4 regions of the Nonomuraea sp. NPDC000554 genome follow, and region 3 is predicted to be linked to each of the others. Evidence: riboswitches for the same ligand, from Rfam matches in the RefSeq annotation. Region 3 holds a riboswitch; each other region holds the start of a gene.
The links. Region 3 has a riboswitch for cyclic di-AMP ahead of ABT294_RS38865 (coiled-coil domain-containing protein). Riboswitches for the same ligand answer to the same signal wherever they lie in the genome.

Region 1: another riboswitch for cyclic di-AMP. It lies ahead of ABT294_RS23780 (C40 family peptidase); the one in region 3 lies ahead of ABT294_RS38865 (coiled-coil domain-containing protein).
Region 2: another riboswitch for cyclic di-AMP. It lies ahead of ABT294_RS44680 (CHAP domain-containing protein); the one in region 3 lies ahead of ABT294_RS38865 (coiled-coil domain-containing protein).
Region 4: another riboswitch for cyclic di-AMP. It lies ahead of ABT294_RS24900 (hypothetical protein); the one in region 3 lies ahead of ABT294_RS38865 (coiled-coil domain-containing protein).

What each region holds. Positions count from the first base shown of each region.
Region 1 covers NZ_JBEPDC010000012.1:242,559-245,356, forward strand. Annotated here, with positions in the region: gene ABT294_RS23775 (ROK family transcriptional regulator) at 1-802, shown strand, start outside; gene ABT294_RS23780 (C40 family peptidase) at 815-1,372, opposite strand; cyclic di-AMP (ydaO/yuaA leader) riboswitch at 1,425-1,561, opposite strand; gene ABT294_RS23785 (3-isopropylmalate dehydrogenase) at 1,661-2,707, shown strand.
Region 2 covers NZ_JBEPDC010000037.1:100,641-103,438, reverse strand. Annotated here, with positions in the region: gene ABT294_RS44685 (Gfo/Idh/MocA family protein) at 1-845, shown strand, start outside; cyclic di-AMP (ydaO/yuaA leader) riboswitch at 964-1,100, shown strand; gene ABT294_RS44680 (CHAP domain-containing protein) at 1,114-1,794, shown strand; gene ABT294_RS44675 (YciI family protein) at 2,006-2,434, shown strand; gene ABT294_RS44670 (RNA polymerase sigma factor) at 2,475-2,798, shown strand, end outside.
Region 3 covers NZ_JBEPDC010000028.1:27,412-30,209, forward strand. Annotated here, with positions in the region: gene ABT294_RS38855 (DeoR/GlpR family DNA-binding transcription regulator) at 1-333, shown strand, start outside; gene galT (galactose-1-phosphate uridylyltransferase) at 330-1,400, shown strand; cyclic di-AMP (ydaO/yuaA leader) riboswitch at 1,467-1,605, shown strand; gene ABT294_RS38865 (coiled-coil domain-containing protein) at 1,611-2,555, shown strand.
Region 4 covers NZ_JBEPDC010000013.1:192,630-195,427, forward strand. Annotated here, with positions in the region: gene ABT294_RS24890 (MDR family MFS transporter) at 1-845, shown strand, start outside; gene ABT294_RS24895 (DUF5302 domain-containing protein) at 893-1,093, shown strand; cyclic di-AMP (ydaO/yuaA leader) riboswitch at 1,269-1,404, shown strand; gene ABT294_RS24900 (hypothetical protein) at 1,588-2,400, shown strand; gene ABT294_RS24905 (hypothetical protein) at 2,537-2,798, opposite strand, start outside.

The DNA of each region.
Region 1 (2,798 bases), on a different contig from region 3:
GGCCGTGCTGGTGGGCGACCTGGCCAGGGCCGCGGCCGAGAAGGCCGAGCTCGACTGGTCCTCGATCACCTGCGCGGTCGTCGGCTCGCCCGGCGTGTACGACCCGGCGCTCGGACGCCTGGAGTTCGCCCCCAACCTGCCGGGGCCCGACCTGGCCGAACGGCTGCGCTCGGCGCTGGAGGTCGATCTCGTCATCGAGAACGACATCAACCTGGCGGCCGTGGGCGAGCACGTCTACGGCGAGGGGCAGGGCAAGGCGAACTTCGCGCTGGTCTCCATCGGCACCGGGGTGGGCATGGGGATCGTGGTCAACGGCGAGCTGTACGTCGGGGCGCGGGGCGCCGCCGGCGAGGTGTCGTACGTCCCCGCGGCCGAGGATCCGATCCCGTCCGACGACGCGCTGGCGCACGGCGCCACCGAGGCCGTGGCCGCCGCGCCCGGCGTGGTGCGGGCCGCCCGCGCGGCCGGGCTCGACCTCGCCACGGCCAAGGAGGTGTTCTCCGCCGCCGCGACCGGCGATCCGGTGGCCCGCTCGGTCGTGGAGGCCGAGGGGCGGCGGATCGGCGGCCTGCTGGTGGCGGTGGCGGCGGTGCTCGACCCCGAGGTGATCGTGCTGAGCGGCGGCGTCGGGCGCAACCTCGACCTGCTCGGGGCCGCGATCGAGAGCCGCGTGGCCGAGCTGGGGCCGCTGCGTCCGGTGGTGGTGGCGAGCGCGCTGGGCGACAGCGGCGTCCTGCTCGGCGCTGTCGCCCACGCGCGCGCCCGCGCCTGGGACCTCATCTTCGACGCTCGCCGGGGATGAGGCCGCTACGGGTCAGAACGTCGCTGTCGGCATGGCAGGGGCCGGTGTGGCGCGCTGCTTGCTGATCTCCTTCCAGAGCTTGACGCCCTTGGGGTCGGGACGGACGGCGCCGACGAAGGAGTCCTTGCGCCAGTCCGACAGCTGCTCCTCCTTCACGACGTCGCCCGTGTGCGGGGCGTGGACCATGTATCCGGGGCGGGAGATCATGCCCACGTGGCCGAGGCCGTGGAAGAAGACCAGGTCACCGGGTTTGAGGTGGTTCCAGCTGATCTTCTTGGAGAAGGCGTTGTACTGCTCGGCGGCGGTGCGCGGGAGCTCGATCCCCGCCTTCCCGTACGCCCGGAGCATGAGCCCGGAGCAGTCGTAGCCGCTGTCGCTCGTCCCTCCCCAGACGTAGGGGATGCCGCGCTTCTTCATGGCGAACTTGAGGGCGACCTTCCAGGCGGGGGTCGGGGTCTTCTTGATCTGGAGCTGCTTGAGCTGAGAGCCGGTGAGGGTGGTGGTGGGAGAGGAACTGGGGATGCTGTCGGGGGTGTCGGAGTCGGCGTTGGCAGGGGAGGCGAGGGCCATTCCGGCGGCTGTTGCTCCCAGGACGACGAGGACGGCGATGCGAGACAGGGGAGTGTCCTTCCATCTGGCCGACCGGGTTAGCTGACGGGCTCGGGCCTGGAAGTAGCCCTACGGCGATGCCGACTCGCCCCAGGTGAAGTGGGTCCCCGGCTCCACGCAGCCGTTGCGTGGATTAGGCCTGACGGACTCTAACGAAACGGTCAAAAGGTCGCAAATAGCTTAAAACGGACCGTCCGGACAGTGAGACGGTGTGTTCGTCAGCCGAGACGAGCCGGTAAGGTACCGTCCATGGAGTCGCGTAACATCCGCCTGGCGGTCATTCCTGGCGACGGCATCGGCGCCGAGGTCGTGGCAGAGGGGCTGAAGGTCCTCGAAGCGGTCGGAGTCAAGCTGGAGCCCACCCACTACGACCTGGGTGCCGCCCGCTACCACCGAACCGGCGAGACGCTCCCCGACTCCGTGCTCGAAAAGCTGCGCGGCTACGACGCGATCCTGCTCGGCGCCGTCGGCGACCCCAGTGTCCCGCCGGGCATCCTGGAGCGCGACCTGCTGCTCCGCCTGCGCTTCGCGTTCGACCACTACGTGAACCTGCGCCCGGTCAAGCTCTTCCCCGGCGTCGAGACCCCGCTGGCCGACACGCCGACCGAGAACATCGACATGATCGTGATCCGCGAGGGCACCGAGGGTCTGTACGCGGGCACCGGCGGCGTCATGCGCCGCGGCACCCCGTACGAGATCGCCACCCAGGAGTCGCTCAACACCGCCTACGGCGTGGAGCGCGTGGTGCGGTACGCCTTCGAGAAGGCCAAGTCGCGCCCGCGCAAGCAACTCAGCCTCATCCACAAGACGAACGTGCTGACCTTCGCCGGCGACCTGTGGCAGCGCACCGTCAACCGGGTGGCCGAGGAGTACCCCGAGGTCAGCACCGACTACTACCACATCGACGCGGCCTCGATGTTCTTCGTGAGCCAGCCCGAGCGCTTCGACGTCATCGTCACCGACAACCTCTTCGGCGACATCATCACCGACCTCGGCGCGGCCATCGCGGGCGGCATCGGCCTGGCCGCCAGCGGCAACATCAACCCTGAGCGCACCGCGCCCAGCATGTTCGAGCCGGTGCACGGCAGCGCCCCCGACATCGCCGGCCAGGGCAAGGCCGACCCGACCGCGACCATCCTGTCGGCCGCCATGCTCCTCGACCACCTCGGCCTGCGCGCCGAGGCGGCCAAGGTCGAGCAGGCCGTCGCCGACGACATCCTGGAGCGCCTGACCGGGTGGGCGGGTCGCACCACGCACGAGATCGGCGACGACATCACCGCGCGAGTATCGAGCTAGGGCCGCCTAGCTCCGCAAGCGCCTGGCGGTCCGGTGACGGACTGCCAGGCGCTTTTTGGTGTCCGCACGATCACAACCCCCCACCCACCCC
Region 2 (2,798 bases), on a different contig from region 3:
ACCTCGACAGGGCGGCGGCGCTGGCGTCCACGCTGGGCGCCGAGTCGGCCTACGGGTCGTACGCGGAGCTGTGCGCCGACCCGGCCGTCGACGCCGTGTACGTGGCCACGCCGCACGCCCAGCACCTGGAGGTGGCCGAGGCCGCGATCGCGGCGGGCAAGGCGGTGCTGTGCGAGAAGCCGCTCGCGGCCACCGTCGCCGACGCCGAGCGGATGGTGCGGCTGGCCCGGGAGGCCGGGGTCTTCCTGATGGAAGCGATGTGGATGCGGTTCAACCCGCTCATCCAGCGGATCGCCGGCGACCCCCGGTTCGGCGAGATCCGGTCGGTGCAGGCGTCGTTCGGGTTCGTCTTGCCCTACGACCGGGCGCACCGGCTGTGGGCGCCCGAGCTGGGCGGGGGTGCGCTGCTCGACCTGGGGATCTACCCGTTCGGGCTGGCCCAGCTGCTGCTGGGGATGCCGTCGGAGCTGCAGGTGACGGGCTCGCTGGCGCCTTCGGGCGTCGACGCGGAGGTCGGCGGGGTGCTGTTGTATCCGGGCGGCAGGCGGGCGCTGGTGGAGGCGTCGTTACTGGGGTCGTATCCGAACGCGGCCTACGTCGTGGGCACCGGGATGCGGGCGCAGATCGACGCGCCGTTCTGGGCGCCGCGCCGGGTGGTGCTGTCGGGGCCGTCGATGGAGGACGAGGTCCACGTCCTGGAGCCGGGCGAGAGCGGCTACGTCGGTGAGCTGCGCGAGGTGCGGGCGGCGCTAGCAGAGGGACGCACTGAGAGCCAAGTCATAACCCTTGACGATTCCCTTGCCATGATGGGGCTTCTGGCGGACGCTAGGCGGCAACTCTCCTAGCTGGGCATTTATGCACTTGTAATCTGCTTGCCCCATGTATTACCTTCTAGGGCATTCGAGGCGTAACGTCCGGTTTGTCCGGTTCGTCGCCTGCCCATCGCAAGACACATCACAGGACCCCCTGTGACCGCTGAATCCGCCTCGCGCGGAACCGGGGACCCACGTTCCTTGGGGTGAATCGGCACGTCAGTGCCGTAGGACAGCTTCCACGTCCGAACCCGTCAGCTAACCCGGTAAGCGGCATGGAAGCAAGGAGTATCCCCGAACGATGGCCATGCACCGACTTGCTCGTGCCCCGAAGTTCAGCTACGCCCGCGCCGCTCTCGGCGCGACCGTCATCGCCGCCGCGATCGCCGCACCCACGGCCGCCAACGCCCAGACCACCCCCTCCGCCGCGCTGACCCACCAGCACTCGCAGGTGCGCCCGGCCGACCACGAGCGGAGCGGCAAGGTCAAGGTCACGGCCGCGCAGGTGCTCTCCCTCGCCAAGGCGCAGATCGGCACCTCCGAGAACGCCATGGGCGGCGGCACCAAGTTCCAGAAGTGGTACGCCGCCTCGGCGCGCGCCGCCGAGACCATCCAGCGCGACGGCGGCACCAGGGCCGACTACATCAACGCCGCCTGGTGCTCGATGTTCGTCTCCTGGATCGGCGACAAGACGGGCCTCGGCGCCTCCATCGGCTCCGACGCCTACACCGTCGAGCACGCCAAGTGGTTCAAGCACAACGACCACTGGGGCACCGCGCCCAAGCCCGGCGCCGTCGTCTTCTTCGCCTGGAGCGGCAGCAAGAGCCTGGACGACATCAACCACGTCGGCTTCGTCGTCAAGGCCAACGGTGACGGCACGATCTCCACCATCGAGGGCAACACCGGCAACGGCGTCGTCGAGCAGCGGGTCCGTCCCACGTCTCAGGTCGTCGGCTACGGCTACCCCGACTACGCGGCCTGAGCCCCCTCCCCCACCATCCCCCCACTCTCCCCATCCCCCTGCCCGCGAAGCGCGCGCCCACTCCCCTCGGGCGCGCGCTTCGCGGGCTCTCACGGTTGCCCGGACCGAAAGGTCTCGGCAAGACTTCGACTCCGCTGTCGATGCGCGCCACGCGCGTTCGACGCTGCTACGAGGCCGCACCCTCGACCGAAGGAGACGCGAAGTGAAGTTCATGATCGTGGGCAAGGCGAACGAGCAGACCGAGGCCGGGGTGCTGCCCAGCCAGGAGTACGTCGACAAGATGATCGAGTACAACGAGGCCCTGGCCAAGGCGGGAGTCCTGCTGGCCGCCGAGGGCCTCTACCCGAGCTCGCACGGCGCGCAGATCTCCTACAGCGACGGCAAGGCCACCGTGATCGACGGCCCGTTCGCCGAGGCCAAGGAGCTCATCGCCGGCTTCTGGCTGATCCAGGTGAAGTCGCGCGAGGAGGCCCTGGAGTGGGCGCTGCGGCTGCCCGTCCCGCCCGGCGGCAACGGCATCGGGCTGGACGTCTGGCAGGTGTTCGACCCGTCCGACCTGCCGGAGGAGTCGATGACCCCCGAGGCCGCCCAGCGGGAGGCGGACCTGCGCGAACTCCTGAGGGACAAGCGCGAGTTCTGACCTCCGGCCGTTGCGGCGCTCGGTCGCGGACTGCTCTGATATGCGGGTGACGGGTTCTGACACACACCGCGCGATCGAGGCGGTCTGGCGGATCGAGGCCGCCCGGCTGATAGCCGGGCTGGCCCGGATGATGCGCGACGTCGGAGTCGCCGAGGAACTCGCCCAGGACGCGCTGGTCGCGGCGCTGGAGCAGTGGCCCGCGTCGGGCGTGCCGCGCAACCCCGGCGCGTGGCTGATGACCGTCGCCAAGCGCCGGGCCGTCGACATGGTGCGGCGGAACGAGCGGTTCGAGCGCAAGCTCGTCGAGCTCGGGCGGGAACTGGAGGACGAGGAGCCGCCGCCCGACCCCGACGAGATCGAGGAC
Region 3 (2,798 bases):
CCGTCCGACGCGCTCGTCGGCCCGGTCGCGGTGGCCGCGATCCGCCGCCTGCACGTCGACACGCTCTTCCTCGGAGTGCACGGGATGAGCGTCCGCGCCGGGTTCACCACGCCGAACCTGCTGGAGTCCGAGACCGACAGAGAGCTGGTGGCCGCGGCGCACCGGCTGGTCGTCCCCGCCGACCACACGAAGTGGAACACCGTCGGCATCAGCACGATCGCCGAGCTGACCGAGGCCGACGTGGTCATCAGCGACGCCGGGCTGTCCGAGGACGCACGCTTGGAACTGGCCGAACGGGCCGGAGAACTGATCATCGCGGAGGGCTCGCAGTGAAGCGCACCATCACCCATCTGGCCGACGGCCGAGAGCTGATCTACTTCGACCGGCGCGACGACGCCGACAGGAGCGCGATCGACCGGCGGCCGCTCGACCCCAGGCCGGTGGCGTCCGAGCTCCGTTACGACCCGCTGACCGAGGAGTGGATCGCGATCGCGGGGCACCGGCAGACGCGCACCTTCCTGCCTCCCGCCGACGAGTGCCCGCTGTGCCCGTCGACCGACACGCGGGCCTCGGAGATTCCGGCGCGCGACTACGACGTGGTGGTGTTCGAGAACCGCTTCCCCTCCTTTTCCGGAAATTTCGGTACTTACGGTGAGGTGGGCGGACTGAGCGAAGTACGGCCGGGAGTGGGACGGTGCGAGGTCGTGTGCTTCACGTCCGATCACTCCTCGTCGTTCTCCCGCCTGTCCGACTCCCAGGTCGAGCTGGTCATGGAGGCCTGGGCCGACCGGACGGCCGAGCTGTCGGCCATCGACGGCGTGGAGCAGGTGTTCTGCTTCGAGAACCGCGGCGAGGAGATCGGCATCACGCTCCCCCACCCGCACGGCCAGATCTACGCCTACCCGTACGTGACCCCACGCACCAAGCTCCAGCTCGCGGCCGCCTCACGCCACCCGGGCGGCAACCTGTTCGCCGACGTGCTGGCCGCCGAGCGGGCGGAGGGGACCCGCGTGGTCGCCTCGAACGAGCTGTGGACCGCGTTCGTGCCCGCCGCCGCCCGCTGGCCGTTCGAGGTGCACGTGTATCCGCACCGGCAGGTGCCCGACCTGGCGGCGCTGTCGGAGGAGGAGCGGGCCGCGTTCGCGCCCCTGTACACCTCGGTGCTGCGGGCACTGGACGGGCTGTTCGGCGTGGCGATGCCGTACATCTCGGCCTGGCACCAGGCGCCGGTGCGGCAGCAGCGCGAGCTGGCCTACCTGCACCTGGAGTTGTTCAGCATCAGGCGCGCGCCCGGCAAGCTGAAGTACCTGGCGGGCTCGGAGTCGGCGATGGGGGCGTTCGTCAACGACGTGCTGCCTGAGGAGGCGGCACGCATGCTTCGATCACAGGTAGATCACTAATTGATTTCCGATTGAGGTCGCATGACCTTGGTTTTACTACTAACATCCCTTTTGCACCGGCCGTAACAGCCGTTGCCGCCTAATCCCGGGCGCGTTGCCCGGGAGCCGGGGACCCACCGCAACCGGGGTGAATCCACTTCGGTGGTAGGGACATCACTCCTGCCCGAACCCGTCAGCTAACCCGGCCGGCAGAGGGAGAGGAACACGTACGTGGCGGCTGCGTCCCCCGCGAGTCTGGCCATCGCTCTCGTCACCGCCGCCTCCGCGGCCTTCAGCCCGGCCGTCGCCTCGGCCGCGCCCAAACCCACGGAGGCGCAGCTGCGCGCCGAGCTCAAGAAGCTCAACGCGAAAGTCGACAAGCTCATCGAGAGCTACAACCTCAAGCGCGTCGAGCTGGCCAAGGCGCGACAGGACGCGGAGGGGGCCAGGAAACGGCTCGCCACCGCCGACCAGACGCTGGCCACGGCCCAGAGGCGGGTCTCCGAGCTCATCCAGCTGCGCTACCAGAACGGCGATCCGTCCTTCCTGCTGCCCACCGACGGCGGCGCCGCCGCCGTCCTCGAACAGCTCACCAGCGAGCAGCAGGCCATCGTGCAGAGCGTCGCCAGCGCCCGCGACGAGAAGAAGCGCGCCTCCGACGAGGCCGCCGCGCTCGAGTCCAAGATCCGCACGGACACGGCGGACGTCGCCAAGCAGCGCGACGGCGCCCAGGACGTCATCAAGGACATCCAGAAGAAGCTCACGCAACTCGTCCCGACAGGACCGGGCCGGCGCTCCGACGGCAGCTGGGCGCCCGAGTTGCCCTCCGGCTCCGACAACATCACCGCCCGCATGCGGGTGATCCGAGGGCTGATCGAGAAGAACTTCGCGCTGCCGTTCGAGGTGGGGTGCTTCAGGTCGGGATCGAGCGGCGAGCACCCCCTCGGCCGGGCCTGCGACTTCATGATGAGCACCGGCGGCACCATGCCGAGCAGCGTCAACAACGCCCTGGGCGACCACATCGCCGCCTGGGCCCTGCAGAACAAGGCCAAGCTCGGCGTGAAGTACGTCATCTGGAAGCAGCGCATCAACCAGGGCTCGGGCTGGGAAGCCATGTCGGACCGCGGCAGCATCACCGAGAACCACTACGACCACGTGCACATCTCGATGTACTGAGCTACTCGGCGCTGCGAAGAGTTCGGGGGCGGCCATGTGCCCGGTGAGCTGTACGGCGACGCGCTTCGGCAAGGGGTGTCGGGGAGCTTGCCGCCCCTCTCGGATACCAGCGACGGCCTTGGACGATCACGGACGACGTTCTCGCTACGGATCAGAATGGTGCGAGCGCGTCTCTGCCCGCCGGTTAGGCCGGAACCTGAACGAAACCGGCTCGAAGTAGGGTTCCAGGGCGATTCTGATCGA
Region 4 (2,798 bases), on a different contig from region 3:
GGATCGCCGTCTTCAGCGTGGCGATCGGCGCTCTGCTCGTCGGCCTGACCGAGAAGGGGCTGGACGGCAACACGTGGACCAGTGCGGCCGTGGTGGCGCCGATCGCGCTGGCGGCGCTGTTGCTGGTGGTGTTCGTGGTGGTCGAGCGGCGGGCGGTGGCGCCGATCATGCCGATGCACCTGTTCGGCAACCGCACCTACACGCTGGTCAACGTGACCTCGTTCTGCACCGCGTTCTGCATGTTCGCCGGGGTCGTCTTCCTGCCCAGGTACTTCCAGGAGGCGCTCGGGCTCAGCGCGACCCAGTCGGGGCTGCGGATCTACCCGCTGACCCTGGCGATGGTGGTCGGCAGCATGGTCATGGGGGCGCTGATGACCAGGACCCGCGTCTACAAGCCCTGGCTCGTGGCCGCGCCGTTCCTGATGGTGGCGGGCACGCTGCTCTGCCTGAACCTGGCCGTCGACACGCCCGGCTGGCTGCTGGCGGGGTGGATGGTGCTCATCGGCCTCGGCATGGGGCCGATGCTGTCGGGGCTGACGGTGGCCGTGCAGCAGTCGGTGCCGCCCCGGTACCTCGGCACGGCCTCGGCCAATCTGACGTTCTTCCGCCAGATCGGCGGCTCGGTCGCGCTGGCGCTGGCCGGCACCGCCTACGCCTCGGTCATCTCGACCGAGGCGCCGCTGCACGGGCTGGCCGCCGCGCACGCCTCGGCCGCCTCGGTGGTCATCCCGTCGCTGGGGGTGGCGGGGGCGCTGGTGGCGCTGGCCGCGCTGGTGGCCCTGCCGGGCGGGCGGCTGCGGCCCATCGTCCGTGAGGAGCGGGCGGAGGCCGGTTTCGCGGCGTGAGCCGCGCCGTGCGAAGCTGTGTGTGTCCCAAACACCAGGAGGTCCTCATGGCGGAAACACCGGAGCCGGAAGTCAGCGAAACCCCCGAGGACGAGTTGAAGCGCAAGTTCCGCGAGGCGCTGGAGCGTAAGCGCAGCCAGCAGGCCGGGTCGGGCGCGGGTGGCAGGGGCGCCGACCCTTCCAAGATTCACGGGGCCCACGGGCCGGCTTCGAGCAAGCGTTCGTTCAGGCGGAAGAGCGGCGGCTGAGACCGGACTGTTCGGGAGGGTACGGCATGGGCCGTGCCCTCCTTTTCTTTTGCCTGCTATGTCGTAAAAGGTAGATCTTCGCCCGTTTTATGGGGTTACCTTTGCCCTTGTCCGTTTTCTTGGGTACAGTCCTGGTGTTATCAGCTAGTGACCTGGCCCTTCACAAGGAAGAGGCGGCTGGCTGACGTCGAATCCCGCGCCCGCGGGAACCGGGGACCCATCTCTTTGGGGTGAATCCGACAAGTGCGTCGGTAGGGCATCTCCACGCCCGAACCCGTCAGCTAACCCGGTAGGCGAGATGGAGAGGACAACCTACCTGATGGTTCACCGCGTCGTACCCCCAGCCCGCGTAGTGTCACCCGCCGCCGACTGAGAGCGGCCCCCCTTCCCCTGAACTTCCAGCGCTCCGCGTAGCGACCGTTTCGGCATACCCGCCCGGCTACGCCCTTGGGAGCGCTGCTTCCCCGTACCCTCACAAAGGACTCTTTGACTTCATGTCTGTACGTCTTGGCATGCGCTCGTTTGCCGCTATCGCCGCCGCCGCGTTCGGTGCGGTGGCCATCGGCGCCGGATCCCCCGCACACGCCGACACCCCCTACGACAAGCAGCCTCTGCTCAAGGGCGGCACCACCGCGTCCTACTTCTGGGACGACTCCTCCGGCCGCGCCGGAGACACCGGTCTGCCCGCCAGCGGCAAGCCCATGCAGAAGGGGCTCGTCGCCAGCCCGAGCTGGCCGCTGATGACCGAGGGCTACGTCGTCTACAAGGACAAGAAGGCGCCGTTCTTCGTCGGCGACCGCGGCCCCGGCGTCCCCTCCAACAGCGGTGTCATGCTCGACCTGGACGCCAAGACGTTCGCCTACCTGACCGGCGGCTCGTTCAACAGCAGCACGCTGGGCGTGGACGGCGTCGGTGGCGAGGGCCACATCAAGATCAAGTACGTCATCACCAAGTGGGGTTCCGGCCCCGGCAAGAAGAACTACCCGGTGGCGTACTCGTCCGGCGCCTGGTCCCGCGTGGACAAGCACCCGGCCAAGCCGCCGACCGTCCTCGTCAAGAAGGACACGGCGGACAAGAGCGAGCCCGCTCCCGCCGCGCCCGCGCCCGCAGCCGCCGAGCCCAAGGCCGCTGTGGCCGCTGTGGCCAACGTGGCCGACGTGCATCCGCAGGCCGCCTCTGCCGAGAGCGAGCCCGCCTCGGGCGCGTCGAGCGGCGTGACCGGCGCGGTCGTGGCCGGCGGCCTGGCCCTGGTCGGTGGCGGCCTGGTGATGGGCCGCGACCGGATCCGCAGGCTCATCCGACGCTGAACCTCGGGAGCCCGCGGACACGGGGACCGCGGGCTCATCGGGAACCCACCCTCAAGGGGCCCGCGGATCAGGGGATCGCGGACACACCTGACGACGGCTTGCGCCCACCCGCACTGGGCGCAAGCCGTCGAGCTTTTCAGACCTCCAGCTTCTCCTCGATGGCGCGAAGCTGGTGGCGGGCCAGGGCCAGGTTGGCGCGGCCGCGGTCGAGAGCCAGGTAGAGGAACAGGCCCTTGCCGCCGCGCCCGCTGATCGGGCGGATGATGTGATACTGGGAGCCGAGCGTGATCAGGATGTCCTCGATGGCGTCCTTGAGCCCCAGCGAGTCCATCGTGCGCAGCTTGGCCTTGACCACCTCGGTGTTGCCCGCGGCGGCCACCTGGAGGTCCAGGTCCTTG